DNA from 2 places in the Periweissella cryptocerci genome. Region 2 is predicted to be linked to the other one. Evidence: riboswitches for the same ligand, from Rfam matches in the RefSeq annotation. Region 2 holds a riboswitch; the other holds the start of a gene.
What was found. A riboswitch is a leader RNA that binds a small molecule or an ion and turns the genes downstream of it on or off. The one in region 2 is predicted to bind lysine.
Positions count from the first base shown of each region.

Region 1: another riboswitch for lysine. It lies ahead of alr (alanine racemase); the one in region 2 lies ahead of EQG49_RS06050 (amino acid permease).

Region 1 is NZ_CP037940.1:2,597,645-2,613,534, reverse strand. It holds gene EQG49_RS11645 (hypothetical protein) at 1-52, opposite strand, end outside; gene rplS (50S ribosomal protein L19) at 567-920, opposite strand; gene EQG49_RS13780 (hypothetical protein) at 1,120-1,275, opposite strand; gene EQG49_RS11635 (hypothetical protein) at 1,268-1,765, opposite strand; gene EQG49_RS11630 (aspartate-semialdehyde dehydrogenase) at 2,521-3,582, opposite strand; gene EQG49_RS11625 (aminotransferase class I/II-fold pyridoxal phosphate-dependent enzyme) at 4,001-5,176, opposite strand; gene EQG49_RS11620 (4-hydroxy-tetrahydrodipicolinate reductase) at 5,195-5,899, opposite strand; gene dapA (4-hydroxy-tetrahydrodipicolinate synthase) at 5,896-6,777, opposite strand; gene EQG49_RS11610 (N-acetyldiaminopimelate deacetylase) at 6,815-7,969, opposite strand; gene dapD (2,3,4,5-tetrahydropyridine-2,6-dicarboxylate N-acetyltransferase) at 7,974-8,684, opposite strand; gene lysA (diaminopimelate decarboxylase) at 8,957-10,258, opposite strand; gene alr (alanine racemase) at 10,288-11,403, opposite strand; lysine riboswitch at 11,566-11,750, opposite strand; gene EQG49_RS11590 (aspartate kinase) at 11,973-13,319, shown strand; gene trmD (tRNA (guanosine(37)-N1)-methyltransferase TrmD) at 13,609-14,343, opposite strand; gene rimM (ribosome maturation factor RimM) at 14,343-14,849, opposite strand; gene EQG49_RS11575 (KH domain-containing protein) at 14,886-15,140, opposite strand; gene EQG49_RS13775 (hypothetical protein) at 15,190-15,348, opposite strand; gene EQG49_RS11570 (D-ribose ABC transporter substrate-binding protein) at 15,618-15,890, opposite strand, start outside.
Region 2 is NZ_CP037940.1:1,302,610-1,318,499, forward strand. It holds gene rpoB (DNA-directed RNA polymerase subunit beta) at 1-3,090, opposite strand, end outside; gene EQG49_RS05990 (ATP-dependent Clp protease ATP-binding subunit) at 3,477-5,963, opposite strand; gene EQG49_RS05995 (CtsR family transcriptional regulator) at 5,992-6,459, opposite strand; tRNA gene EQG49_RS06000 (tRNA-Arg) at 6,892-6,965, opposite strand; tRNA gene EQG49_RS06005 (tRNA-Gly) at 7,045-7,116, opposite strand; tRNA gene EQG49_RS06010 (tRNA-Thr) at 7,161-7,233, opposite strand; tRNA gene EQG49_RS06015 (tRNA-Pro) at 7,298-7,371, opposite strand; tRNA gene EQG49_RS06020 (tRNA-Arg) at 7,397-7,470, opposite strand; tRNA gene EQG49_RS06025 (tRNA-Gly) at 7,502-7,573, opposite strand; tRNA gene EQG49_RS06030 (tRNA-Thr) at 7,612-7,684, opposite strand; tRNA gene EQG49_RS06035 (tRNA-Leu) at 7,701-7,782, opposite strand; gene serS (serine--tRNA ligase) at 8,385-9,662, opposite strand; gene EQG49_RS06045 (deoxynucleoside kinase) at 9,678-10,319, opposite strand; gene EQG49_RS06050 (amino acid permease) at 10,589-12,094, opposite strand; lysine riboswitch at 12,212-12,396, opposite strand; gene EQG49_RS06055 (sortase domain-containing protein) at 12,687-13,400, opposite strand; gene EQG49_RS06060 (hypothetical protein) at 13,716-14,117, opposite strand; gene EQG49_RS06065 (Rrf2 family transcriptional regulator) at 14,559-15,098, opposite strand; gene EQG49_RS06070 (GNAT family N-acetyltransferase) at 15,085-15,639, opposite strand.

The DNA.
Region 1 (15,890 bases), 1.3 Mb from region 2:
CATTAACCAGTTGACTTTCAAATCCTTCTGAAATAACAATTTGAACTTCCATTATGTTTACTTCTCCTAATTAAACATAGTATACGTATTAGCATAGCTACATTATTATTCCTCAATAATATATCATTTTTTGTTCTATTTATTCTAGCGTGGGATTATCGTTTCTGTACTTTTCAAGCATCGAATTACTGAGATTCTATATGCCATTTTTCCTGCTGCGACCTGCATTTGGTAACTATTTTTCGCTCGTTTGAGCAATATTCCTAACTAACGAAGTACCGGTAAATTACTTGGCGGGCGTAGCCTTTACACCGCGACTGGGGGAATATGTGTGCAGCACATATTTCCGCTGAGGATAAGATGAGGATTCTTAGGAATTTATTCCTTAGAATCCCAGCTTATCCGAGTTGTTCAAGACCGCACTTTGGCTTGAACATGCGCTTCCGACGTGGTGCGCCAAGTAATTTACCGGCACGCAGTGGCCAAGTTTATTCAATCCCACGTCAGACGAAATAGAGCAACAAAAAAACCTCATCGTAATTGATGAGGTTTTCTTATAAGTTATCTTAACGACGGGCTTCCTTGATACGGGCAGCCTTACCGTGCAATGCACGGAGGTAGTACAACTTAGCACGACGAACACGACCGTGACGAGTCACTTCGATCTTGTCAACACGTGGTGAGTGCAATGGGAAAGTACGTTCAACACCAACACCGTTAGAAATCTTACGAACAGTGTAAGTAGCTTGGATACCAGTACCCTTGCGCTTAATAACAACACCTTCGAAGAGTTGCACACGTTCGCGAGTACCTTCAACGATACGGGCGTGAACGCGGACAGAGTCACCGGCACGGAATGCTGGAACGTCTTCGCGGATTTGATCCTTAGTGATCAATTCAAGTAATTGGTTTTGCTTCATGATTAAATCTCCTGTTTCGACATTGATGGCAGTACCTAGCAGCGCAACATCGTTAATATGGGCTTGTAGCCAAAGAATATCTTACCATGCCTGCCGTACCCTGACAAGGAATAATTCTTGACACCACCACAAATACTGACTGATTTGCCAACATTTTAGGCGCATTTATTTCTATTGTAATACTCAACGTTGAGAAAGCCTAGTCAAGCATGTTAATGGCATATTGCTTCAGCGCCTTTAACGTCTGGGCATCGACCCGGTCAACGACTTCAACGTGGCGACTCCCTGAATCATAACCTAACAGCTGCCATAGTGTAATAAATCCATGGATTTCGCGCGTAATCACATCAGGCATCAATTACCGTTGCGCCCCAACTTTCGCCCTTAACGCGCTTTAAAATCAAGAATTTTTGCATCCCAAATGACACCGCTAAATAAATCAATAACGTTGACGTCCCGACCGCTGCCATCCCTGGTACATGCAATAGCGTAACCAATTGGTCGTAACCCACGTGCAAGACAATCGTCAACAACCACAAAATCACTGATTTGACCGTCCCTTTGCGAAATACTTTGCCATCAACGACCGTCACTTCATAGCTTGGTACCCGCACAAACGCCGTCGCAACCGCAAGCACTAAACTGCCCAACACAACTAACACTAATGTCAAACTCGCCATTGGTTGTTGCATACTTTGGTGTTGCAAAAATTCGAGAAAACCAACAAACCCAATACCCCCCATGATAAATTGCGCCACCCACTTATTTTCGACCTCGCGCACCCGCAATTGCCGCGCCAAAACAAATCCCATCACCACTACACCAATCAACACATTCATCATCATTATTTCTTCCTCATTTTCCATAAATTCACTAGCACCAAGGCACCTGTATAATTGCTATCAATCAATATATTGATAATAATCCACACCCCAGCAAACCCGTAGCAAAATACGACGAGTTACAAATATTTGCGATAACATGCAAAATCTAGCGTGGAATTTGGATATGTGTCTCAAATTGATTCCCACTACGAGGCTGGAACCAGTCTGGACACCGTCATGATCGAAGACAAGCCCGTTTCCATCCTCTTCGTTAGTTTGAGCAGGCAGTCTGACTAGTAATATGCCGTAATCCTTGTCACTACAAGTTTAGCGGTAATCAATAATTCCACGCTTATCTAGCGGAGTGACTGAAAATCACCTTGTGGCCGGCAGGCTTTACAACGTGATGGGACGAACTTGACACCACGTGTCGAGTTTGTCGCTGAGGGTAGATGAGCAGTCTTTTGGCTTTAGCCATTAGACTGCCAGCTATCCCGAATTGCCCAAGACAGACATTCAGCCTGGAAGGCTAATCTAATCGGGTTTTGATTAGATTCAGTTGTTTGTTGAAAACAAACCGCTGGAATGTTTTGCGTTGCCGTATCTCAGGCATAAGCACGTGGCTTGGGCATGTGCTTCCATCTCGGTGCACAATGTGATTTTCTGGCACGCAGTGACATCCTACATCTATCACATTTTATAAATTCTACGTCAAACGAAATAGAACAAAAAAAGCTCGCCCAAATTGGACAAGCTTCACTCATTTACGTCATTAATTACGCTGACACTCGCACTAAATCACGTGCCACTAAGGTTTCACCAATTTGAATGGCATTCCAAGCGGCACCCTTGAGCAAGTTATCAGCAACGACCCACATGTGGAACGCCCCATCAACTTCAAGGTCGGGACGCACACGGCCAACAAACGTCTCACGCTTGCCAGCTGCCGTCAATGGCGTTGGGTATGTTTGGGTGGCTGGATCATCTTCTAACACGACGCCCGCACCATTGGCTAAGGCATGCTGAATTTGCGCAGCCGTAACCGCTTCGTCACTCGTTTCAAAATACACAGTTTCTCCATGTCCAATCCCAACGGGCACGCGGACACATGTCGCCGTAACTTTGAGCGCCTTCGCATTCATATCACCCAACAAAATTTTCTTCGTCTCGTGAATCATTTTCCATTCTTCATGCGTATAACCATCCGCTTCAAAGACATCAATTTGCGGCAATAAATTAAACGCTAAGGGAAAATGCCGCTTGTCACCCTTCGCCGGCAAAATGTGCGCATCCATCGTTTCACCATTCAAATGTGCCTGTGCTTCAGTGTTCAATTCATTCCAAGCACTTTGCCCAGCACCTGAAGCCGCTTGATACGTAGAAACAATCACTCGTTCCAAACCAAACTGCGCTTTAATCGGCGCTAACGCCACCACCATCTGAATCGTCGAACAGTTCGGATTAGCGATGATCCCGTGATGCCAATTCAAATCATCCGCATTCACCTCAGGCACCACCAACGGCACAGCCGGATCCATCCGAAAGGCACTCGTATTATCCACACAGACCGCCCCACGTTTGACCGCTTCTGGCAGCAAAGCTTCTGATACAGACCCACCCGCTGAAGAAAATACCAAATCCACGCCCGAAAAACTATCCGGCGTCGCTTCTTCGATAATCAGCGTGCGCCCCTTAAATTCACGGGTTTGCCCAGCTGACCGCTTTGAAGCCAACAATTTCAAACTCGCCACCTCAATTGAAGATTGCGCAAGCTGCTCAATCATCCGCGTACCAACCGCTCCCGTGGCCCCTAAAATCGCTACATTATATCCTACCATCAGCTACCCCTTTTTCTTTTAATGTACTATCATATTTATTCGCAAGAATTGGCAATGTTATTCTAATTTGATCAGTGCTACAGGCTGCATACTCGACTACACCATTACTCCAAGAAAGCGGAATTTTCCGCCAAATAATGTGTAACTACCATATTAAAGCTAGTCAGTGATTTATTGAAAACCAACGAAGTGGCTGGAAATTGCTTGGCGGGCGCAGCCTTTACACCGCGACTGGGGGAATATGTGTGCAGCACATATTTCCGCTGAGGATGAGATGAGGAGTCTTGGGGATTTATCCCCTAGAGTCCCAGCTTGTCCGAGTTGTTCAAGACCGCCCTTTGGCTTGAACATGTGCTTCCAGCGCAGTGCGCCAAGCAATTTCCAGGCACGAAGTGGAACCAACCACCAAATCACTCAATCAACCTTTAATAAAAGCCGTCAAACGTGCCACCGCTAACTGCAAATGCTCCAAACTAGCCGCGTATGATAACCGCACATACCCTTCACCACCGGCACCAAACACATGCCCCGGCACCAAAGCAAGTTTTCCTTCATGCGCAAGTTGGCGCGCAAACGCTTCGTCATCCGAACCAAATTGCGCGGGAATTTTAACGAACAAGTAGAAGGCTCCTTCAGGCTTGGCAACCCCAAAACCTAGCGTACTCAGTTCTTTCATTAAGTAGTCCCGGCGGTTTTGATATGCTTGCTTCATTTCCGCAATATCGTCATCCCCATCCGCAAACGCTTTAGCAGCAGCCGCCATTGAACTGTTAATTGGCGTCGTCACCACAAACTGGTGTAGTTTGGCAATTTCTGTGACTAATTCCGCCGGACCCGTCAAGAAACCAATCCGGTACCCCGTCATGGCATACGCTTTTGACGCCCCGTTAATTAAAATTGTTTGTTCAGGCAACAGTTTAGCAATCGACGTGTGCGCCGCATCATAAGCGAGCTCACTGTAAATTTCATCTGATAAGACGAACAGGTCGTGTTGCTTAATCACAGCGGCCAAATCCGCTAATTCTGTTTCACTATACGTCACACCAGTGGGATTTGAAGGGAAATTCAAGACCAGCATTTTGGCCGTTGGATGCTCTGCTAAAGTAGCGGCTAAACGAGCGGGTGTCAAAATGAAATCATCCGGTTGCGTATTGATGAACACTGGTACACCACCGTTCACAGCGACCACCGCTTCATACAATGGAAAAGTTGGGGTCGGAATCAAGACTTCATCGCCAGGATTAATCACCGTCCCAATCACATCATAGATGGCCTCGGTCGCCCCGATTGTCACAACAACTTCGGTCGCTGGATTATAACTAACTTGATATTTTCGTGCTAAGAAATCCGCAATTGCTTGCCGCAAGTCGACAGTTCCGCGTGAAGCAGCATAGTGCGAGTCATCATTTTCGATTGATTGAATCCCGGCAGCTTTGATTTCAGCCGGCACGTTAAAATCTGGTTCACCTAACGTCAATTTTAAAATGTCAGGAATACTCGATACTTCTTCATCAAACGCCCGAATCGCCGATGGCTTCATTTGGGGCAAATATTGATTGATCTGGTTGATTAAATTTGTTTTTAATTGTGGCATTGCGGATTCCCCTTTATCTTAAATTAAATTTTCTAAGCCAATGACAAATTCATTTGAGGTCATGACTTTTTGAATACCGAGCTGCACACCCGGCATGAAGGATGTACGATCAAATGAGTCTTGGCGAATCGTTAGCGCCTCGCCCGTGCCACCAAAAAGCACTTCTTGATGAGCAACATACCCGGGTAACCGCACTGAATGAATTGGAACCTCACTCGTTGCTGGTGACTCATTTTCTAGTTGAGTGGCGGTATATTTAGCTGTCCCAGATGGCGCATCGACCTTTTTTGCATTATGCAATTCAATAATTTCCACATCCGGGAAGAATTTGACCGCTTGTTTTGCGAGCATAATCATCACCACGGCTGACAAACTAAAATTAGGTACAAGCAACCCGCCAATTTGGTGTTCGCTAGCGAGCGCACTTAACTGTTCAATTTCATTTGCCGTCAAACCCGTCGTCCCAATGACTGGCCGCATGTCCTTATTCAACGCGCCAACCACATTTTCAAAGACCGTCGTTGGCGTACTAAAATCAACCCAGACATCGGCCGCATTGGCGGGAATATTAGCCAAATCAGTATAAACCGTTTGGTACAAATCACTAGCAACAGCTTTGGGATCATAACCGCCGACTAATTTTAATCCTGGTGATGTATTTATTAATTCGACGACTTGGCGCCCCATTTTACCGCGAAAACCCGCGACAATTACTGAAATCATTTGGCACCTCCTGCAAGCACACTTTTTAACATCACAAACTCTTCGGCATCCAACGGCAAAATTGGTAACCGCGGACTCCCCGTTTCAAGCCCCTGTTCATTCAGCAGGGCTTTGACCGGTGATGGTGATGGATACATAAACAACGCATTCATCCGAGGTGTCAAAAAACGTTGCAGTTCCGCCGCATGCGCAAAATCCCCCGCATCAACGGCCGTGTACATTGCCGCAATTTCATCACCATAAATGTGGCTGGCCACCGACACTAAGCCGGTCGCGCCAATCGTTTTGGCCGCTAATGCTTGGGCATCTTCCCCAGTATACACGGCAAACCCAGTTGGCGTGTGCTCAACTAAGTAGCCGAGGTCATCAATTGACGTACATTGTTTCACCGCGTGAATATTCGGGTGTTTGGCCAAAGTCACGACGGTTTCATTTGCCATCGTCACCCCAGTCCGGCCAGGAATGTTGTACATCATAATTGGTAACGCAACTGCATCAGCGATAGCCGTAAAGTGCGCCACCATCCCCCGTTGATTGGGTTTATTATAATACGGCACAACCACTAATCCCATATCGATCCCGGCAATCGCGGCTACTTCTTGCCCAAACGCAATCGTTTCCGCCGTATTATATGAGCCAATCCCCGCAATCACTGGCACACGCCCATCAATAATTTCCGCAAAGGCGCGGTATAACCGCAATTTTTCATCATGGCTCAACGTTGGCGCTTCACCCGTCGTCCCACCAATCACAAACCCTTCACTACCATGCGCTAATAAATGCTCAGTCAAGTTTGCGAGCGCATTTAAATCAAGTTCACCGTGCACATCAAATGGCGTCACAATCGCCGTCATGATTTTTGCATCTGAAATTTTCATATTTACCTCCATTGCATTTTTCTTCAAATTAATTCGTTCACTGCGCCTGTTGCATCCGGTCAATGAGGAAACCACAAATTGCATCAATACCCATTTGAATTGCTGCTTCATTGGGCGCCAAATGTTCGGAGTGTAATGAATAAGGACTATCCACCCCTAACCAAAACATCGCCCCCGGAATTTTCGCTAAAAGATAACCGAAATCTTCGCCCGTCATTGCTGGTGCCACTTCAACGTAGTTCACCGTGTCCGTCTTCGCCATATAATCAATCAAATTAGTTGTTAATTCGGGATCATTTTCAACTGGCAAATAGCCATCTTGCTTCAAAATCAGCTCGGCTTCACAGTCAAAACTCAACGCAATCCCGTCAGTAACCTGGCGCACGCGCTCTTGAATGGCTTCAATCGTTGTTTGCTCCAACGCCCGAATCGTCCCATCCGCCGTCGCTTGACCAGCAATCACGTTACTCGTCGTGCCAGCATGCATTTGCCCAATCGTCACAACGCCACCAACAATCGGATCGACATTGCGTGACACAATCGTTTGCAACTGCGTCACCCAGCTGCTTAACGCGACCACCATATCATTTGCCAGATGTGGAAACGCCGCGTGCCCACCTTTACCAGTGAGCTGCAAATTAATTTCCGTCGTCCCCGCAAACAGCGTGCCCGGCCGACAACCAATCGTCCCCACTGGCAAACTCGGATTATCATGGAGCCCATAAATTTCATCAAGCTGCCAATCACCTTGTAAAATGCCGCTATCATATAGAAGCTTCCCGCCCGAAATGCTTTCTTCTGCCGGTTGGAAAATAAAAATCAAGTTATCAGTCGGCTGATTCTCAGCGAAATAACTCAACAACCCCAGCGCCACACTCATATGAATATCGTGCCCACACGCATGCATCCGCCCGGGGTGCACCGAACTAAACGGCAAGCCCGTCGCTTCTTCAATTGGCAAGCCATCAATATCCGTCCGGTAGCCAATCGTCCGCACTGGGTTACTACCATTAACTTTCACCAACCATGCCGTGGGTAATTCAGGCACCATCGTCGTTTCCAAATACGTCTGGTCAAATCCCCCAACAATTGCCCGAATTTTGGCAATTGTCGTAAATTCTGCTAGCGCTAATTCTGGAATTTGGTGCAGTTCACGCCGAATATTAATTAATTCTGCTTCCGTTAATACCATCTCATCACAACTTTCTTAATGCTTCCAGGAGCCCTGTCTTCGAAATTGTTTTTGCATCAACATCTTTCAATTTACGAGCAGGCACTCCCCCGACAACCGTGTACGGCGCCACATCTTCAGTCACAATTGCCCCAGCCGCAACAATCGCGCCTTGACCAATGCGCACACCTTCAAGCACCACCGCATTGGCACCAATCAAAACATCATCTTCAACAATGACTGGAGTAGCCGAAGCCGGCTCAATAACACCCGCTAAAACGGCATTCGCCCCGACATGCGCGTGCTTGCCGACAATCGCGCGGCCACCAAGCACTGCTCCCATATCAATCATCGTACTTTCACCGATTTCAGCGCCAATATTAATCAGCGCCCCCATCATAATCACCGCATTATCGCCAATCACAACTTGCTCACGAATCGTCGCGCCGGGTTCAATCCGCGCATTAATCCCCTTCAAATCCAGGAGCGGCACCGCCGAATTACGCGTATCATTTTCCACCACGTAATCCGCAATTTTTAATTTATTGGCCGCCAAGAACGGTTGCACATCCGCCCAATCACCAAAAATCGTCCCCGTATGATTTTCAATAAACCCTTGAATACTCTCGGGAATTTCCAACACCCCTAAATTCCCTTTCAAGTAAACTTTGACCGGTGTTCGCTTTTTAGCATTACTAATAAAATTGATAATTTCTTGTGAATTTAATTGTGTCATGTTTTCCCCTTATTGTTGCTTTTATGTCGGCAATATTCACCGTGTGGCATGAATTCTGTTTTTCGTGCTGATGTAGTCTTAGCAAGTCGACGCGAAGTGACAGCGTTCCCTGCTAAAGCGCTAACCCCTCTCATTTCCACTGAGCGAAGTGATTCTCACTTCCCATCGCGGTATTCACCACGCCGAAAAGCAGATTCCTTAAACGTTTCGTTAGTTTGGTACAAGTATCCTACACTTTATACACCTAACTGGAAGCAGCAGTGCACCTAAAGTTATAAGTAACTCCTATCGAGGCGGACTAAATCCGCATATGTTTCGCGCTCGACAACCACCTTGGCCGCCCCGTTTTCAATGAAGACCACCGCCGGCCGCGGATTCCGGTTATAATTTGACGCCATCGAATAGCCATAAGCACCCGTCGCTAATAACGCGATAATATCGCCAGTTTGCACCGCCGGCATATCTTGTTCATAAACTAAAATATCGCCTGACTCACAATACTTCCCCGAAATCCGTACTTTACGCGTCGTTGGCGCCTGCGGATTATTTGCGAGGATGGCTTCGTATTTGGCTTGATAAAGCGCTGGCCGAATATTGTCGCCCATCCCCCCGTCCACATTGATGTATGGCAATAAATCCGGCACAACCTTGCGCGTCCCAACGGTATAGAGGCTATATCCAGCTTCACCGACAATTGAGCGCCCAGGTTCAATCCAAATGGCGGGCATCGCTAAATGATTGGTCGCGGTTGCTTGCTTCACTGCCTGAATGATAGCTTTAACAAAATCACTAGCTGGAATCGGATCATCATCAGTCGTATAGCGAATACCAAAACCACCACCCACGTTGATTACTTCTGGTTCATAACCAATCGCATCCCGCCATTCGACGATGGTGGCGACTAATTTTTCTGCCGCGGCCACAAAGCCTGTGACTTCAAAAATTTGCGAACCGATGTGGGCGTGGATACCGCGCATCTGGAACCGGTCATTTGCTAAGACAAAATCCAACGCTTGGCGCGCTTGCCCCGATTCAATGTCAAAGCCAAATTTGCTATCGGTTTGGCCTGTTTGATCATATTCATGGGTATGCGCGGAAATTCCTGGCGTTAACCGGAGCATCACATTGACGCGCGTATCTTTAGCTGCCAAAATCGTCGTCAGCATCGCCAACTCATCAAAATTATCCACGATAATCGCACCAACTTGGGCATCGACGGCCATTTCTAATTCTGCATACGCTTTGTTGTTACCGTGAAAACTCACATCAGCCATCGGGAAATCCGCTTGCATCGCCGTATAGAGTTCGCCACCCGACACCACATCGATGTGCGCACCTTCTTGGGCGACCACTTGATACATCGCAATTGTCGCAAACGCTTTGGAAGCATAACTAACGGCGTAATTTATATTTTCTTCATTAAATACCTGTTTAAAATCCCGAATCTGTTGACGAATTTTAGCTACGTCATAGACTACCAAGGGCGTTTGAAATTCTGTCGCTAATGTCACGGCATCATAACCGCCAATACTTAAGTGCCCAGCCGCATTTGTTTGTAATTGTGCTTCACTCATAACCATTCTCCCGCTTTTATCTGCCTATTCTAATCAACTAGGAAGCGTGGTAACCGTTCCGTTAAACGATTGGTAAATTCCCATGGTTGCGAACCGACATACTTGGTCACATCCCAAATATCAATTGACTGCTGCCCGTTTGAGCCGACTAACGTTACTTCCGTCCCCACTGGCATTTCGTGGGGGAGGCGCACCATCAGTTGATCCATCGCTATTTGACCAACAATTTTGGCCTTTTCATTACCAACTAGGATTTCAAATCCCTGCATATTGCGGTCAATGCCATCGCCGTAACCTAAAGGAATCGTGCCAATCCATTGCTGGCAATCGGTCTCATAAGTCCGCCCGTAGCTGATCCCTTCATCGCCATCTAATTGCTTAACAAAGCTCAAAGCTGACTTGATACTCAAAATGGGGGCCAAGCCTTCGCCCGTAGCCAATTCTTTACCAGATGGTTCCCAGCCATACGCGACCGTGCCCACCCGAATAAAATCAGTTGGCACTTCGTCAGCATGATACATCGCTGCCCCAGAATTGGCGACGTGTACCATTGGTGGTAGCTCAGCCAAATCATCGGTTAAATCATGCCAGCGTGCCAGTTGCTTTTCAAAGTACGCTTCGTCAGTTGAGTCAGCGGTCGCAAAGTGGGTCATCAAGCCTAACCATTCGTACATATTGGGGTGCGCCTTAATCATATCGATTGCGCGGTGTAACTCATTTTTCGTCCGCATGCCAATCCGATTCATGCCTGTATCAAGTGAAATCGACACTTGCAATGCGTGATTCCCAGTTAAGAAATCTAGTGCATCCGTCAACCAATCAGCACTAACTACACTGGCGATGATATCGTGTTGCGCCAAGATTTCGGCATATTGCGGTTCCGTATAACCCAGCACCATAATTGGAATCGTGATTCCATTTTGCCGTAAGACGACCGCTTCATCAGCCACGGCCACTGCTAACCCATAAACGCCCGCATTTACTGCTGCGTGCGCGATTTCCAGAATCCCGTGCCCATAACCATTTGCCTTGACTGCCAAAAACATGTGCTTGGCATGACTAGTTTGCATCGTCGTGCGAATGTTTTGATTAAATGCTGCTTGTGAAATTTCAATACGGCTGGGCCGTAAACTTGCTACTACCATGAATATTTTCCTCGTTAAATTATTAGATTTAATTCGGCGGTTCGATTTATATGTATTTCGTGCAAACCCTTGGCTGTAACCACAAAAAAACAGCAACCAAAGTGTTCGCACTAACGCACACTCTGATTACTGTCCATAAAAAAATCTATAGTCAAAAACCACATTGTCGATAGCGCCCCGTAGCCGACTTTTTCGCTACGACAGTTCGTCATCTCTTAAACAACGTCCCAAAATTGAATAGCTACATCTATCAATCTTTCGGCAACCGCCCCTTTCACTGACCATCAATGCCTTTTGTAGTAGACTTCGATCAATTACTCTTGTTGGTTGCAACCTCTATGAATTATTAAGTTGTTACTAGCTTATGATAATTCGGACCCCGCGTCAAGATGTAAATTAATAACTTCTAATTTGTTTGCTTTTTATTCACACCTTCTTCACATCATTCTCTTAAATTTAGCTTGACCCTCAATTTACTTTGTGGGTAAAATGCCAGACAAGACGAAAACATTACAGGCACCATCCGCAATTCCTTTTTGAGACAAACTAAATTAACCGGAGGCAGCAAAATGAAAGTTGTAAAGTTTGGTGGGAGCTCCTTAGCTGACGGCCCGCACTTAGCACAAGTAATCCAGATTATGGTCCAAGATCCTGAGCGGCAAGTTCTAGTCGTCTCGGCACCCGGCAAACGGACAAGTGATGACACCAAAATCACCGATTTATTGATTCAATACGCCAACGCACCAACTGACCCAAACATCCAAAATAACATCATCAATCGCTACTGGGAAATAGCCGCCTACTTCGACCTTCCCGCTGAAAAATTCAGCCGCATTAGTGATGGTGTCATTGCTTTAGCTACCCAGCAATTCTCAACATCCGCCTATCAACTAGCCGCCTTTAAAGCCCACGGTGAAAAGCTTAACGCCATGCTGATTGCCCTGATTTTAAACCACCTCGGCAAGCCCGCAATTTATGCTGATCCAAAGGCCCTTGGTATCATGGTAACAGGCTCAGCGGCCGCGGCTTCGGTCAGTGAATTTACATACCAAAATATTTCCCGCTTTCCCTTCAAAAATGAATACCTAGTTGTCCCAGGATTTTATGGCTATGATTCACAAAATCAGATTGCAACCTTTGCACGTGGTGGCTCCGATATTACCGGTTCAATCGTGGCACGTGGACTGCAAGCGGACTTGTATGAGAACTTCACCGATGTGGACGCCATCTATTCCGCGAACCCCAATATTGTCGCCAATCCCCAACCAATCAGCACGATGAGTTACAAAGAAATGCGGGAATTAGCCTACGCGGGCTTTCAAGTCTTTAACGACGAAGCGATTATTCCCGCAATTCAAGGTAATGTGCGCATCAATGTGAAGAACACCAACCACCCGGAGGCTCCCGGAACACTAATTGTGCCCGACCAAGACCTCGTCATTGAACACGAAATCACGGGGGTTGCCAATTCAAACCGTTTCGCCGCGCTGTATTTACACCGTTATCTCTTGAACAAGGAAGCCGGCTTCACGCTTAAGATCCTCCAAATTCTGTTCAAATACGATGTCAGCTACGAACACATGCCTTCCGGGATTGATGATTTAACCATTATCTTTGATAAAACCCAATTAACCGCTGAAACCGCCGCCAATATCATGCAAGAAATCCAGGACGCCGTAAAACCAGACGTCTTGGAATGGCTCGATGACTACGCAATCATCATGGTTGTCGGCGAAGGCATGCGCGCCAAAGTCGGCGTCGTTGACCACATTATTGCCCCCTTAGCCGCCAACAACATCGGCGTCCAAATGCTCAACCAAGGTGCCTCGCGCATTTCAGTAATGATTGGTGTCAAACAAGAACTCGCCGAAGCAGCAGTCCGCGCAATTTACGCGGCCAATTTTCCAGCAAATTAATTTTATCCTTCAAAAAGCGACCAACTCATGTTGATCGCTTTTTCAGTTCTATTCATTCTAGCGTGGAATTGTCGTTTCTGTACTTTTCAATAATCGAATTACTGCGGTTCTATTGTCAGTATTTTTCCATGCTACTACGGCCTGTGGTTGGCAACTGTTTTCTAATCTGAAAACCATTACCAACTAACGCAGTGGCCAATTTTATTCAACCCCACGTCAGACGGAATACAACAAAAAACACATTAATGCGCCCATATTTGGTGGCATCAATGTGTTTCAACTTAGTTCATTATTCAGCTAACTCAGCTTTCACTTCCGCGAGCAATTTCTTTTGTTCCTTGGTTAACTCAATGTCTTCCAACAAATCAGGGCGACGCGTTAACGTCCGGCGCAATGATTCTTTCATCCGCCATTCCGCAATTTTACCGTGGTTACCACTCGTCAATACTTCTGGAACTTTGCGACCACGGAAATCCGCAGGGCGTGTGTATTGGGGGTATTCCAACAATCCCGTTGAAAATGAATCGCCAGGCGCAGATTCTTCGTTACCCAACACTTCTGGAATCAATCGCACCGTCGCATCAATGATAACCATCGCACCGAGTTCACCACCAGTTAACACGTAGTCACCTAGTGAAATTTCATCCGTTACCAATTCACGAATCCGTTCATCGTAGCCTTCGTAGTGGCCAGCAATAAACGTCAAATGTTCTTCTTGGCTCAAGTCTTCGGCCACTTTTTGGGTAAAAGGCACACCAGCAGGATCCAGCAAAATCACGCGTCCACGACTGCCAGCTTCTTGTTCGATATGATCCATCGCATCAAAAATTGGTTGGGGCATCAACAACATCCCCGCACCACCACCGTAAATCGTATCATCGACGTTGTTGTGCTTGTTATCCGTGTAATCACGAAAATCCGTCACACCAAAATCCAGCTTACCGCTTTCAACGGCTTTACCAATGATTGATTCCGTCATTGGTTTGAACATATTGGGAAAAATACTTAAGACATCAATCCGCATTAATCATCCAACCCTTCTAGCAAATCAATCACAACTTCTTGGGCGTCAATGTCAACACTCTTGATTACATCGTCAATCATTGGCAACAACAAATCTTCCTTGCCAGCGCGTTTAACTACCCAAACATCGTTAGCACCAGTTTCAAAAATTTCACTAACTGTCCCAACGGCTTGACCATCTTCAGTCACCACGTTGGCGCCAATAATATCCTTGTAATAGTATTCACCTTCGTCCAAGTCTTGCAATTCTTCTTCAGATACCGAAATATCCATACCCTTGTACTTTTCAATATCATTGATGTTTTGCTTGTCTTTAAATGACAGCAAGACAAATTGCTTGTGGTAACGCACCGTTTGGATTTCCAACGCCGTGTGTTCCTTGTTATCGATGTAAATCATGTTGCCTTTTTGGAAACGGTCTTCTGGGAAGTCCGTCGTCGCAATGACCCGCACTTCACCACGAATGCCGTGCGTGTTCACGATTGTCCCTACTTTAAAAAAATCCACTTGTTAATCCCTCACTAGTCTTATTTTCCACGTTGCCTAAGCATGCCGTGGTTCAATTGATAAACGGACCCGCTTTGCGCCTTCAAAACGCGCACTGTACACGAGGTTCCGAATTGCCGTCACGGTCACGCCACCGACCCCGATTAAACGCCCAAGGTCACTCCGATCAACGTATGCGGTAAATTCAACAAAACGGTCGCCTTCATTAATTTCGATTTCAATCACCTCTGGCTTACTAGCTAAAGGTACAATCAACGTTGTTATTAAGTTTTTCATTTCTTGTTCATTCATAATTATATTTTACCAGTAAATGCGGGCAAATACTCACTGTGGCAGCTAATTATTTACTCAAAAAATTATATAAAAGCACGAGTAAGATAAAAACAATCAGCGTGACGGCCGTAAATTTTTCTTTGCGCGTTGATTTTTTGGCCGTACCGTTATGCTGCGCTGCCCGCCGTTGTGCTAATTCATTTTCATCTGGCAATCCCAAATTCATCGTCTTCCTCTTTCATTTCAGTAATTCTACACAAGTTCCTATTGTACCAGTTTCCCTGAAAATATGGTCAGTTATCACCTAATTTAGGCCGAAATAAACCTGCCTATGCAAAAAATGGCTACAATTTTTCTAACGTGGAATTTGGATATATATCTCATCACATTTTATAAATTCCACGTCAGACGAACTAGAGTCAAAAAAATCCCAAGCCAGTTTCAAAATGACTTGGGATTTCACAGTTCACGTTACTGCAAGTGAACTCGCATTAATTATTTATATTGCTTGTTCACCACGAGCTCCAATGGTGACTTAATGTCTTTTGGTACTGACTTGTCAGCAAAGTAATCGTAAGCCGCTTGAATTGCTAATTCACCCATTTTATCAGGTTGTTGCGCAACTGTTGCCGCCATTTGACCGTTTTTAACTGCCTTAATACCATCTTCGGAACCATCAAAGCCGACAATCATAACATCTTCATGTCCCTTCAATCCTTGCACTGCTCCTAAGGCCATCTCATCGTTTTGTGAGAACATCCCTTTAAT
Region 2 (15,890 bases):
AACGGCAATTCGGTTATCGAAGGCTTCACCGGTACGACCGTCATAAAGGACCGTCTTACCATCTGCTGGCAAGCCAGCTTCACGCACAGCATCCCAGATATCTTTATCTGAAGCACCATCAAATACTGGTGATGCCATGTGAACGCCAAGCGTGCGTGCTGCCATACCCAAGTGAAGTTCAAGTACTTGACCAATGTTCATCCGTGAAGGCACACCCATTGGTGAAAGCATGATATCGATTGGTGTACCATCTGGCATGTAAGGCATGTCTTCTGATGGAACAACGATTGAAACGGTACCCTTGTTACCGTGACGACCGGCCATCTTATCACCAACTTGAATCTTACGCTTTTGCGCGATGTAAACACGAACCATCATGTTAACACCAGGTGAAAGTTCGTCACCGTTTTCACGAGTGAAGATTTTAACGTCTTGGACGATACCTCCACCACCGTGGGGAACCTTAAGTGAAGTATCACGAACTTCGCGAGCCTTTTCACCAAAGATAGCGTGCAACAAACGTTCTTCAGCTGATAATTCAGTAACACCCTTAGGAGTTACCTTACCAACTAAGATATCACCATCATCAACTTCGGCACCAATGCGGATAACCCCCATTGCGTCGAGGTCTTTAAGTTGTTCTTCACCAACGTTAGGGATTTCACGAGTCATTTCTTCAGGTCCGAGCTTTGTATCACGGGCTTCTGATTCCAATTCTTCGATGTGGATTGAAGTGTAGACATCTTCACGAATCAAACGTTCGTTCAAGATGATGGCATCTTCAAAGTTGTAACCCTTCCAAGTCATAAAGGCAATCAATGGGTTTTGACCCAAGGCGAGTTCACCTTGTTCCATTGATGGACCATCAGCAATCACTTCGTCAGCATCAATCTTTTCACCGACTTTAACAATTGGACGTTGGTTGTAGTTCTTACCTGAGTTTGAACGACGGAACTTCATCAACTTGTAAGTATCTAATGAACCATCTTCGCGACGGATGCGAATTTCGCGACCATCAACATATTCAACTTCACCGGCGTTCTTAGCGATCATGGCAACCCCAGAATCGTGCGCGGCCTTGTATTCAATCCCAGTACCAACAAGTGGTGCGTGAGGATCAACCAAAGGAACCGCTTGACGTTGCATGTTGGCACCCATCAAAGCACGGTTTGAGTCATCGTTTTCCAAGAAAGGAATGTTAGCAGTGGCAACCGCAACAACTTGCTTAGGAGAAACGTCCATGTAGTCAACGTTTTCAATAGAAGTTTCGATATTGTCATCAGCAGCACGGGCCATAACAGTTTCGGTAACAAAAGTACCGTCATCGTTCAATGGTGTGTTGGCTTGGGCAATAACAAAGTTATCTTCTTCGTCGGCAGTCAAGTAATCAATCTTTTCAGTAACGTGGTGATCGTCCCATGAAACACGACGGTATGGTGTTTCGATAAATCCGTAACGGTTAACCTTGGCATATGATGACAATGAGTTAATCAAACCGATATTAGGACCTTCAGGAGTTTCGATTGGGCACATACGACCATAGTGGGTATAGTGCACGTCACGAACTTCATATCCGGCACGGTCACGAGTCAAACCACCAGGTCCAAGCGCTGAAAGACGACGCTTGTGTGAAAGTTCACCGAGGGGGTTAGTTTGATCCATGAATTGTGAAAGCTGTGATGAACCAAAGAATTCTTTGATTGAAGCCACAACTGGACGGATGTTAATTAATTGTTGAGGAGTTACCGTATCAGCGTCTTGAATAGACATACGTTCGCGAACGACACGTTCCATCCGTGACAAACCAATCCGGAATTGGTTTTGTAACAATTCACCAACTGAACGAATCCGACGGTTACCCAAGTGATCAATATCATCAGTTGAGCCTAAACCTTCACGCAAGTTGAAGAAGTAGTTCATTGATGCAATGATGTCGGCGGGACGAATTGTCCGTGTTTCAGGGCCAATGTGACCGTTACCAATAATCAAAAGTTCCTTTTCAGGATCATTTGGTGATTCAACCTTAATTGTTTGAATCGTCATTGGTTCAGTTACAACGGCATCTTCAGTTGGGTAGTAAGTAGTTGCCTTGAAATCTTCCTTATCAAGGAATGGTGCCAAGTCAGCCATTACTGTCTTATCAATCTTAGTTCCCTTAGCAGCAATAACTTCACCAGTATCTGGATCAGCCAAAGTTTCTGCCAAAGTCATGCCAAGAAGACGAGTCTTCAAGTTCAACTTTTTGTTCATCTTGTAACGACCAACTGGTGCTAAGTCGTAACGCTTAGGATCGAAGAAACGAGCCGTCAAAAGTGAACGTGAAGAATCAGCGGTCTTTGGTTCACCTGGTCGTAGTCGTTCGTAGATGTCCTTCAGGGATTCTTCAGTACGTGAATCTGAAGCGTCCTTGTGCACATCCTTTTCAATTGTGAGCATCAATGAATCATATGATGAGCCAAAAATGTCAAGAATGTCAGTATCTGAAGCGAAGCCTAAAGCACGGATAAGTTCAGTCAAAGGAATCTTACGAGTCCGGTCGATACGAACATAAGCGACTTCTTTAGCATCGGTTTCAAATTCCAACCAAGCACCACGATTAGGAATCGCAGTAGTTCCATAGCTAGGACGGCCATTCTTATCAAGTTCTTGGTTGAAGTAAACTCCAGGTGAACGAACAAGTTGTGAAACAATAACCCGTTCTGCCCCGTTAATAATGAAAGTACCTTGGTCAGTCATTAATGGGAAATCACCGAAGAATACGTCTTGTGATTTAATTTCGCTAGTTTCGTTGTTGATCAAACGCAAAGTAACGTGCAAAGGAGCTGAGTAGTTAGCATCGTGTTCACGTGCTTCATCAACTGTGTACTTTGGTTCCATCAGTTTATAGTCAACGAATTCCAATGATAATTTACCTTGGAAGTCTTCAATTGGGAGAATGTCGTTAAACATTTCGCGAAGACCTTCATCCAAGAACCATTGATATGAATCCGTTTGAATTTCGATCAAGTTAGGCAAATCAAGGATTTCCTTGATACGTGCGTAGCTACGACGGGTACGGCGCTTACCGTTTTGAATTAAATGCCCTGCCAAAATTGGTCACCTCATCTCAAATTTTTGCCCTACGTTTATGCCTTTTGAAATATTACAATTTGATTACAATTAGCCAAATTGCCTGTTTCAAGGCATAAAAAAGACAACTTGTGGATTTTTTCCGAAATACCACAGTTGTCCCAATATACAGGCAGCACGGACAATAGATCGCGCTTACCGTTTTTATTCGTAGTTTTTATACATGGTCTATACTACCGCAACCTTTAATTAATTGCAAGCATTTGTGCATAATCACTTGACAATCAGTTGAAAAAAGTTTATTTAGGAAACGAATCACAAAGATTCACTAGTTTCCAATGTGCATCAGATAGCCATTAAGTCATGAAAGCCAAACCCGCACTTGGATTTGGCTTTCATACTTATTATTAACCTTCGACTGTTTCCTTTTCAGGTTCAGCCTCTGGTTGCTTGGTAGTAATTGTAATTTTGCCTTGCTTGGCTCCGATTGTGACTACATCGCTCGTCGTAATCTTTCCTGACAAGAGCTCTTCACTCAAACGATCTTCGATTTCTGATTGAAGTGCCCGGCGAATTGGCCGTGCCCCATATTCAGGATCAAAGCCCGCACTCGCAACAACATCAATCGCAGCCGGTGTAATCTTAACTGCAATTCCTTGTTGGCGAATACGATTCAAGACGCCAGTTGCCATTAATTTCACAATTTCATGCAATTCTGGCTTCGTCAAACTGTGGAAGACAACAGTTTCGTCAATCCGGTTAATGAATTCTGGACGGAATTGTTCCTTCAGCGTTTCACGAATTGTACTTGCCATTGCATCGTAGTTATCACTCTTGTTAGTAGCACCAAAACCCATTGTCTTTTCATCACGTAAACGGGTTGCACCAAGGTTTGAAGTCATGATGATAACCGTGTTACGGAAATCAACCTTGCGTCCCTTTGCATCAGTCAAGAAACCATCATCAAAGACTTGCAAGAGCAAGTTAAAGATATCAGGGTGGGCTTTTTCAGCTTCATCCAAAAGAATTACTGAATAAGGCTTTTGACGAACTTTTTCGGTTAATTGGCCACCTTCTTCATAACCAACATAACCAGGTGCTGCCCCGACCAAACGACTTGCTGAGTATTTTTCCATGTATTCGGACATATCAATCCGAATCATGTTGTCTTCAGAACCAAACATTGCTTCAGCCAACGCCTTAGCTAACTCAGTCTTACCAACCCCAGTAGGTCCAAGAAACATAAATGTCCCGATTGGCCGTTGTGGATCCTTCAAACCAGAACGCGCCCGACGAATAGCTCGTGCGACCGCTGAAATTGCTTCTTCTTGACCTACAACTCGCTTGTGCAGAACATTTTCCAAATTAATCAAACGTTCTTGTTCGTTCTTTTCAAGTTGGGTCAATGGGACTCCAGTCCATTCTGAAACAACTTCAGCAATGTCTTCTGGCGTCACTTCAAGATCGTAACGTTCTGCGCCTTCTTCAGCATCCGCTGCTTCTGCCGCAATCATTTTATCAATCTTCTTTTTAAGCGTCATTTCCTTTTTACGGATATCAGCCGCTAATTCAAAGTTCAACGTTTCAATTGCTTGTTCTTTTTCTTCACGTAAAGCCGTTAACTTGGCTTCTTGCTTTGAAATTTTAGTTTGTGTTCCTGATTGGTCGATGCGTACTTTGGCACCCGCTTCATCCATCAAATCAATCGCCTTATCAGGTAAGAAACGGTCTGTGATATACCGTGCTGATAATTTAACCGCTTCTTCGACGGCCGCTACTTGAATTCCGACGTGGTGGTGTTGTTCATAACGTGACTTCAATCCCGTCAAAATCTTGATAGCTTCTTCTTCAGTTGGTTCATCAACTTGGACGGTTGCAAAACGTCGTTCCAAAGCTGAATCAGCTTCGATATACTTTTGGTATTCATCCAGCGTTGTTGCACCAATTGTTTGGAGTTCACCACGTGCCAAGGCTGGCTTCAAAATATTTGAGGCGTCAATCGCTCCTTCAGCACCACCAGCACCAATCAAAGTGTGTAATTCATCAATAAATAAGATGACGTTACCATCGTTGTAAATTTCGTCGATAATCTTCTTCAAGCGATCTTCAAACTCACCACGATACTTTGTACCAGCAACCAATGAACCCATATCAAGCATCATCAAACGCTTGCCAGCTAAATCAGCTGGAACTTCATTAGCGACAATCTTTTGTGCCAAACCTTCTGCAATCGCCGTCTTACCAACCCCTGGTTCACCAACCAAGACTGGGTTGTTCTTTGAACGACGGCTCAAAATTTGGATTACACGCTTAACTTCCTTAGCTCGGCCAACCACTGGATCCATGCGCCGTTCACGGGCAACTTGGGTTAAGTCACGTGCTAATCCGTCAAGGGTTGGGGTTCCCTTTGGTGCGTCCTTTTTCTTATCTTTACTCTTGCGTGGTGTTTCGGTTACACCAAGTTTCCGCAAGATAATACGCCGTGTTTCTTGGATATTTACATTCAATGCTACTAAAATCCGTGATGACAAAATACTTTCATTGCTCAAAAGGGCCAATAAAAGATGTTCAGTCCCAATTTTAGTTGCATTCATCAAAGTTGCTTCTTCACTAGCAGCTCGCAATACTTCTGCGGCCTTTGGTGAGTATGGTAAATACGCATCCTTATCGGTGTTTGTCATCGTGCCATAACCCGTGAAGCGTTCAATTTCTTCACGCACATCATCATCAGTGACATTAAATTGTTGTAATACTTTGTTTGCAATACCTTCTTTTTCAATCGCTAATGCCAATAGTAAATGTTCAGTCCCAACTGCTTGGTGTTTAAACACTTTCGCTTGTTCCTGAGCCAATACTAAGACATTTCGCGCACTTGGTGTATATTGATTATCCATTCACAACGCCTCGCTTTTTCTTTACTAATTAACTTTCAAACCGTAATCGATTTAAAATCCCAACTAAAATCCGTGCTCGAATCGTATTTTCAACTTGCGCATCATGCAAAGCTAACGTGTCCTTATCAATTGCCGATAAAATCAAGTTTGCTTCACGCGTCGTCAACATACCATCGTCAAACAGACTTTGAACCACCGCAAACGCATCATGTTGATTAATACTGGTGCCAATCGCTGTGATCAACACACGTAGCACCTCATCGGAAGCCAATAGATTAACCTTCGCAATCCGAATGTAACCACCACCACCACGCTTACTTTCAACTAAATAACCATTTTGAATCGTAAACCGCGTTTTAATAACATAGTTAATTTGGGATGGTACCACATGGAACTGCTCGGCAATTTCAGCCCGGCGAATTTCGACATGCTCGTGTTCACTTAAAATATTCTTCAAATACTGTTCAATCACATCAGAGATATTTTGTACATCCATTTTTACAATACCATCTCCTTCACAAATTCCTAACACCACAAACTTTCTCCACATTTTTACTTTGGTTGTTTCAACGCAATTTATTAATGTTTGTAATTATTTGTGGTTGTTGAGGGGCATTTTATTAGTCAAATGCCGATAGCTGCGTTAAAAAAACACAGTATATCGGGTTATTCCATGATAACTTATCAATTTGACTAATCCTGACTTATATTATGAAGAAATTCTAACCTAATTGCAAGATAAGACCTCTTTGTACCGAAATTCATTGTAAGTAACTACCATGTAACCACACATAACTTTTATTAAGAGCACATTATCCCCCGCATTGTGCCAAGATGCTTACAATAAGTAACCATTGTACGCCTAAAAAGCACAAAAGAAAACCGTATCTTCAAAATTAATGAAGACACGGTTTTCATGTTGATTAGATGCACCTAGCAGGAGTCGAACCTGCAACCTTCTGATTCGTAGTCAGACACTCTATCCAATTGCGCTATAGGTGCATTTTAAATTACCCGGAATTAGAGAAACAAATTACGCCAATCAGCGATTGTCATGCGAATTTGCGTACCGTATAAAAAAAGCGAAAGACGGGATTCGAACCCGCGACCCCCACCATGGCAAGGTGATGTTCTACCACTGAACTACTTTCGCATAAGATATATTTGATTATATACCAATTACCATAAACTGGCAAATGCCGACTAGAGGATTCGAACCTCCGACCCCATCATTACTAGTGATGTGCTCTGCCAACTGAGCTAAGTCGGCGTCCTAAAAATTGAGGACTAAGATTAATCAACGGTGGCAGCCACAGCGTCAACTAATCTTCATATCGGGAAGACAGGATTCGAACCTGCGACCCCCTGGTCCCAAACCAGGTGCTCTACCAAGCTGAGCTACTTCCCGAAACAATTACCATTTCTGATAACAATGCACCTAGCAGGAGTCGAACCTGCAACCTTCTGATTCGTAGTCAGACACTCTATCCAATTGCGCTATAGGTGCATTTAAATTTTAATCCTGATCAGGGAATAAAAGCGAAAGACGGGATTCGAACCCGCGACCCCCACCATGGCAAGGTGATGTTCTACCACTGAACTACTTTCGCATTCTTGATCTAATTGATCCGCGCCAAGTTGATTGGCATGCCGACTAGAGGATTCGAACCTCCGACCCCATCATTACTAGTGATGTGCTCTGCCAACTGAGCTAAGTCGGCGTTTCAATTAAACGGATGCGGATGACAGGAATCGAACCTGCACGCCCTAAGGCACTGGAACCTAAATCCAGCGCGTCTGCCAGTTCCGCCACATCCGCGTGTTTGTTAGAAACACGTATTGTCTCGTTGAAACAACTATTAAATAATACCTCGCAGAGCAACGCTCGTCAATAGAAAAGTCAAAAAAAATTCGTATTTTTTAAAAGAAATTGTGAAAATGCCTATTTAACAACGTTTCACTCGATAAATTAATTTCCAAATTAACGCAACAGCTAAAACATCTAGCCTTCATTATAGCAATTGCTACGCATAACAACGGTATATTACTTCCCATTTGCTATCACACTAGTTGCGTTAGCTAAACATAAATGAGCCCTAGATAAGGCTATAATCGTGTTAGTGTCCCCATAGTCGGATATTATGCTTAACTAGCGGAGTGCCTAAAGAACCAGACCGGAGTGCCGTGTTGGTCCAAGTGATGGGCACCATCATTTGGAGCCAAGGAAAGATGAGGACTCTTTGGGCTTTAGCCCTTAGAGTCCCAGCTTGTCTGAGTTTGCCAAGACCGAACTTTGGCTTGGCAATGCGCTTCCTACACGGCACGTAGGTCTGGTTCTGTGGCACGCAGCGGCATTCATCCACACATAAAAAAGCCCCTACATAACAACATGTAGAGACCTCTCTATAGTATTTGTCTTAATTAAACTTCAGGCACAATTTTGTCAGCACCGAAGTATGGACGGAGTGCTTCTGGAATAATGACCGTACCGTCTGCTTGTTGGAAGTTTTCCAAAATTGCAGCCACAGTCCGACCAACGGCCAAACCTGATCCATTCAAAGTGTGTACGAATTCAAGTTTACCTTCATCGTTACGGAATTGGATGTGCGCACGCCGCGCTTGGAAGTCTTCTGTATTTGATACTGAAGAAATTTCACGGTAAACATCTTGTGAAGGCATCCAAACTTCCAAATCATATGTCTTAGCAGCTGAGAAACCCATGTCCCCAGTTGATAAATTAATTACGTGGTATGGCAAGCCGAGCTTTTGGAGGATGTTTTCAGCGTTAAGCGTCATCTTTTCCAATTCATCGTATGAAGTTTCTGGCTTAACGTACTTAACCATTTCAACCTTGTTAAATTGATGTAAACGAATCAAACCACGCGTATCACGACCAGCTGAACCGGCTTCTTGACGGAATGATGGTGAAACTGCCGTGAAGTATACTGGCAACTTTTCATCAGGAATCACTTCGTCGCGGTAGTAGTTCGTCAATGGTACTTCGGCGGTTGGAATCATGGTCATCCCCTCGTCAGTTCCCACTTTGTAAGCATCTTCTTCAAACTTAGGATATTGACCAGTTCCATACATTGAATCGTAGTTAACCATGTATGGTGTCAACATTTCCTTGTAGCCTTCTTTTTGGTGTTCGTCCAACATGAAGTTGTAAACGGCACGTTCCAAGCGGGCACCTTGACCGACATAGTACAAGAAACGAGCGCCAGCAACCTTGGCACCACGTTCAAAGTCCAAGATTCCTAAGTCTTCACCAATTGTCCAGTGAGCTTTTGGTTCAAAGTCAAAGGTTGGAATGACACCGTCTTTGCGAATTTCAACATTGGCTTCTTCATCTGGTCCAACTGGAATACCTTCATTTGGCATGTTAGGCAAACGTGAAGCTTCGTCTTTGATAGCTGCTTCAATTTCAATCAATTCAGCATCGATTTCTTTAATGCGAGCACCGACTTGTTGCATTTCAGCAATGGCATCGGCAGCATCTTCCTTGTTGCGCTTAGCTTGAGCAATCTTTTCAGATACCGTGTTCCGCAAAGCCTTCAATTTTTCAGTTTCTTGAATCATTTCGCGACGCTTAGCATCATTAGCTACTAATTCATCAATCTTAGCAGGTGCAACGCCCCGTGTTGCTAACCGTTCTTTAACGTGTTCCGTTTCTGTCCGGATTAATTTCATATCCAACATACAAGTTTACCTCGCTTACTTATTTAAGCCTAATTCGGCAATTTTTTCATCAATTTCAGCTAATACTTTTTGGGCGACGTTTTCATCAGCCACAAAATCATACTTATCACCATCAATCATCATCTTTGGTGACCGGTCATAGTTAGCATACCACTCGTTATAACGGCTGGTAAGTTCTTTATAGTATTCATACAAGCTTGGATCAGTTTCGATTTGTTCAAAGTCACGTCCGCGCATCGCAATGCGTTTTAGCATCGTTTCAAATGACACATTAATATGAATCAACAAGCCAGGATCTTTGGTTGCAGCGCCGTTCAATTGTTCCATCATGTTTTCCAATAATGATTGGTGGATATCAACTTCAGTATCGGTTGCCCGACCCAAATCCGCGTTCAACTTAAATAACAATGCATCTTCAAAAATCGAGCGATCTAAGACGTTCAATTCATTGTTTTGAGCTTCGTGAATATAGTCCAAACGTTTATTCATGAAGTACACTTGCAATAAGAAACCGTATTTCTTTGGATCGGCATAGAACATTTTCAAAATTTCATTGTCATCTACCGTTTCATAAAAAGCTTTCGTACCTAAATGGTCGGCCAATAACTTAGTTAAAGTTGACTTGCCGGCACCAATCGTCCCTGATAAAACAATCATCACTTACTCCTCGTATTCCATATAAGACTACATTCCCTCGGCTGCCCAAATGTGCTATGTATTCAGCAAACTTACACACTCAAACAGTTCCGCGGATTCCCAAAATTCATATTGTCTATATTAGCAGATTTTTAAGCACTTTTGTGAACCAATCGCCTAGAAAAACACGGTAATTCATAAATGTTGCTTTTTATTCGCGACAGACCCACCCGCAATGTCACTGCCATACAAAAAGAGAGCTACAACAATCGTAGCTCCCTGAATTTTATTTATTTTTCAATATCTGACTGACTACCGGGTTCTTCGTACTTTTCACCCTTAGTTGATTTCGTTAAGTCAACATCCTGCAACGGAATCATGTGCGTCTTGTGTCGAATCTTATAGTACAAGAACAAGATGACGAACAGTGGCACACTCATGTAAGTAATCAAAATTGCTTGCCAATCTAACGCAGCAAATGAATGCAAATCTTGACCAACAATAACCAAAATTGAAACAACCAATGCTAACAACGGTCCAAATGGGAACCAAGTGGCTTTGTAGACCAATTCTTTAAGAGAGTGACCTTGCTTAATGAATGCCCGGCGGAAACGGTAGTGTGAAAGCGCAATTCCGACCCAAGCCAAGAAACCAGTTAAACCGGAAGCAGCCACTAAGTACATGTATGCTTTTGGTCCCACAATACTTGTTAAGAACGTCAACAAACCAATTACCGTTGTCCCAACCAATGCTGCAAATGGAATTCCGTGACGGTTCGCCTTACCAAAAATCTTAGGTGCCATCCCTTCACGCGCCATCACGAATAACATCCGCGTTGATGCGTACATCCCCGAGTTAGCCGATGAAATAACTGACGTTAAGATAACAGCATTCATTACTGAAGCGGCGGCAGCAAACCCAGCTTGCTTGAAGACCAAGGCAAATGGTGAAACCGCAACGTGTTCAGTACTTGAACGTAACAAATCAGGGTTCTTAAAGTTAATAATTGCTGCAATAACAAAAATTGAAAGAATATAGAATAACAAAATCCGCCAGAACACTTGCTTAATCGCTGCAGGCACTGACTTTTCAGGTGTTTCTGATTCACCAGCAGTAATCCCAATCAATTCAGTTCCTTGGAATGAATATCCCGCAACCACGAAGACTGCTAGAATTGCTGGAATTCCACCAACGAAACCACCTTTATGGTCAGCCGTCAAGTTGGCCATTACGTCAATGTGGTTACCCATGATACCAAAGATTGTCAACAAACCAACGGCCAAGAAAATAATAACCGTGACAACTTTAATAATTGACATCCAAAATTCAGTTTCACCAAATGACTTAACTGACAAAGCATTAATTCCAAAGATTAACGCTAATGCAATTGCGGACCAAATCCACTGGGGACTGTTTGGCAGCCAATACTCCATGACGACCCCAACGGTAGCTGCATCAACAGCTAAAGTTATCGCCCAGTTAAACCAATAGTTCCAACCAACTGCAAATCCAAACGCGGGATCAACGAATTTAGTCGCATAGGCCGCAAATGAACCCGTTAATGGCATGTAGGTCGCCATTTCACCAAGCGAGGTCATCAAGAAGTACACCATGATACCAATTGCGATATACGCTGTAATCGCACCAAGTGGCCCTGCTTGTGAAATTGCGGAACCAGAAGCGACAAACAACCCTGTTCCGATACTACCACCTAAAGCGATCATTGAAATATGGCGCGTCTTCAGTTGACGCTTCATACCACCATTATTTTGTTCTACACCTGAATTTTCCGACATTAATTCTCTCTCCTTATAATTGCATTTTCGAAAGACCGTCAAATTAACTAAATAAAAACGGTCCCCTTGCCTAACTTGTGCGTTAGCCAAAAGGACCGATAAATTTATCTAGTCATTTCGTCGATAAGCACCCCGCAGCCGACATTTTTTGCTGCGACAGTCCGTCATTTCTTGAACAACGGCCCAGCAATCCAGTAAACGGTACTGAATTCCTTCGGCAACCTTCCCTTTCAACTAGCCTCAACGGATTCCGTCAATCCTTAGCTAACCTACTTTTGTTGGTCGCAACCTCTTTCTCTAATTAAATTTTTCAACTTTCTCATCCTATCACGTAACCACATTTTTTTCAACATGGCAATACACATTTATGCATCTATTCAATTCGCTAAAAGAACTGTTATATCAACCTTTTATAGTACCTGGCACCTTTGATACTTTATGTCTTTAACAAATCTCCCAAAACGACGTTGCTGTCAGTTTTATCGGCATACGTGAAGCTACCCACAAAAAAAGGCCCAAGATATAATTTACCGTCATATCTTAGACCTTTCAATAATTAATATTACTTCGACTTTATTAGTCGTTACAAAACTTACTTAGCGTAAACAATCCGGTTGATTGTTTCAGTGATGCAAGTTTGCAATGTAATGCGTTCACCTGGTGCGGTAAAGATTGTGCTTTCTTCATTCTTACGCGTGGTAACATCTAAGCAGCAATCATAAACATCCATGATTTTAGTAACGTGGTAAGTCCGTGTGTGACCTTGTGCGTCGGTTACTGTTACTGGGTCGCCTTTGCGTAGTGACATAACTGGAGTGAATACCCCAGGATTGTGTCCGATAAAGTGACTTGTTTGGTTGTCAGTCGTTGAACCATCACCATACCAAACGCCAACTTCATGAGCAGGAGCGGCTTTGGCACCATGATCTAGTTCCCAAGGAATTGTGTGGCCGGCCACAGTAATTGTACATTTAGTTCTTTTCTTAGCGGCTTTTGCCTTATGTTTTTTAGTTATTTTTTTTGCATGCTTTTTGGCCTTGGCCTTAGTCACGTGTTTCTTAGCTTTTGTGACATGCTTTTTAGCCTTGTTTGCAAGCTTTTTGGCTTTGTGCTGTGCTTTAGCTTTTTTACCGCCAGTCACAGGTAAGCCGGGATTGGTTGTTTTAGCTGTGACTTGTTTTTCAGCAGCCGTAACTATGTTTGTATTTTGTGCGCTCGTTTGGTGTACTCCAAAGTTTAGTAAGAACCCGAAGCTCGCCAATAAACCAATAGTAATTAGGGGAATGATCAATATACGTTTCTTCATTTTGCTGTCCTTCTTAGTAACTGAAATTTTTTTCTAATAGATTGCTTAAGCAACGTAATAAAATATAGCACCATCTTAAAAAAAAATGTTGTTCTGTGAACTTTCTGTGAAGAATTTGCACTTTTTCATAGAAAACTAATCGCTAGAGCCCTAAATGTCCGCACTAAATCACAAAAAACCGATACCTAGTTAATGACTAAATATCGGGACTATACGTGTTTTTTCTTGATAGGAATACCACAAAAATCTGAAACAAATAAATCAAAAGCGAAAATAGTTAAGCATACAATTGCATTTTTTAATTTGAGTCATTACTTATTCTCCATCAAGTACTTTAGTAATATGTGTAACTGTATATTTGGGCAATATATAATTAAAGCCTCGTGTATTTTCAAAAATAAAAACTCCGAAAAACTTAGTTCCAACTTTTACAGTATAATAATCTCCCCAACGATAGGTTTGCCCATCAATCATAAGTGGCCCGCCTTGTAGATCTGACAAATCACCTACATGGTTTTTTTTTACCAATTCATTTCGTAATTCCGCCATAATAGCAGTGCTCTGAACATGCTTCATTTCATTTTTCTTTACAATGTGTTCAATTTGGTAGGGAGCAACGACTGTAATCCCAAATATTCGATACCAACCTAAAAAAAGGACAACGGCGACGCCTAACACACTAAAAACAATTTTTTTCTTTTCAAAGATTATGCGCATTTCTACTCTCTTTTCGTGGGAATGAAAAATAGTATTGAACTCATTACCAATAAGAATATACCGGTAAAGGTTATATAGCTTGGAGTTACCATTGGTCAAAACCAGTCTGTGGTAATGAAAGTAACGCGATAACGCTTGACATAGAAACTCGCACCGTTTAGTAATACGGAACTAAATTTAATATTATCCGTTACCCCGCATACTTAAACAAAAACCGCCAGCAATACGGCGCTCAACTGAGTATCGTACTTACTGGCGGTTTATTTGACAATATTTTTTCTAGCGTGGGATTGTCGTTTCTATACTTTTCAATCATCCAATTACTGAAATTCTATTGTCAGTGGTTTTCCCATGCTACTGCGGCCTGTGGTCGATAATTATTTTTCGATAGTTTGAGAATTATTACCAACCAAGTAATTTACTGGTACGCAGTGGCCAAGTCTAGTGTTTCAAACTCGCTAACTGCGCTTCAATAGCGTGGATAAATTCATCGTAGTTGGTAATACTTTCGTTCCAATTAACCACCGGCAAATCTTTCACATCATCTGGTAAACCTAATGTTGCCCGGAGGATGTCCATAAACGTAATCTGTTCAAAGTATGCCAACCATTGTCGATCGGCCGCAGCAAAGATATCCGTCAATTGTTTTGTTCCACTTTGTGCCACATCAGTGATGTCGCCAAAAACTTGTTCGACTAAGCCGGTATTAGGGAACGTACTAATTTCCCCTTCACTAGCTTCGATGATATCACGTAAGGTAATATCTTCGGCGCGCCGATCCAAAGAGAACCCACCCTTGTTGCCACTAACAGCTTCAATAATCCCACCCACGACCAACTTCCGCATAATCTTACGTAAGTATGTTTGTGAGCCGCCCAAGCGAGCGTGGATCACTTCTGCTGAGATAGCATAGCGCTGATCTTGGGTACTAAGTAAAGCCACAATTACAGCAGCTTGTTCAAAACTTTTATTTAATTGCACTTTTCCACCCCTCCAATGTCAAATGATAATAAATTTCTTCTTGATTGGGTGCGACCCAATCCGTCGCCGCATGTTGAATCACGCGATCTTCTTTGAATCCATTGTGAACTAGCAATTTACGTGATGCGACATTGTCCGTCAAAACACTTGCCAACAATTTTTGAAGCTGCCAAACCGTAAATGCAGTTTCAATGACCACTGGTAAAATGGTACTCATGATGCGTTGCCCCCAAAATTGAGGCAAGATAATATAACCAACTTCATATTCACCATCAATTGGTTGCGCATCGCTTGTATAATTTGGTGCCAACAGAACTGTTCCAACAGCTGTCTCATCATTTGAACTAACAACCCATGTTTGTTGATCACGCAAAGCCCCATTAAACATGAATTGACCTTCAAATTCATCATTAGCACTCCGAAAACCGGCTAATTTGGCTAATGCTTGATTGCTCACTAGTTCATAATAAAAAACAAAATCACTTGGTAACAGTGGCCGTAAAGTCAACTCGGTTAAGTGGATTGTCTCGGTAATTTTCATTTCATTCTCACTTCTATTTGTTAATCAGCTTGGTACCATGTTAATGTCCACTTTCCAGTTCAGTTCACTGCACTAACCTACTACTAACTAAATCTATACAGCCATTGTAGACCAAGCAATGATTACTTTGCAATTATCAATATGATAAATTGAAGGTATTATTTCGGATATTCTATCAATTCGGGCCTGTTCAACACCTTAATGATAAAAGATAAATATCCTTATTATGACTAATAGCATTTTAATTTATC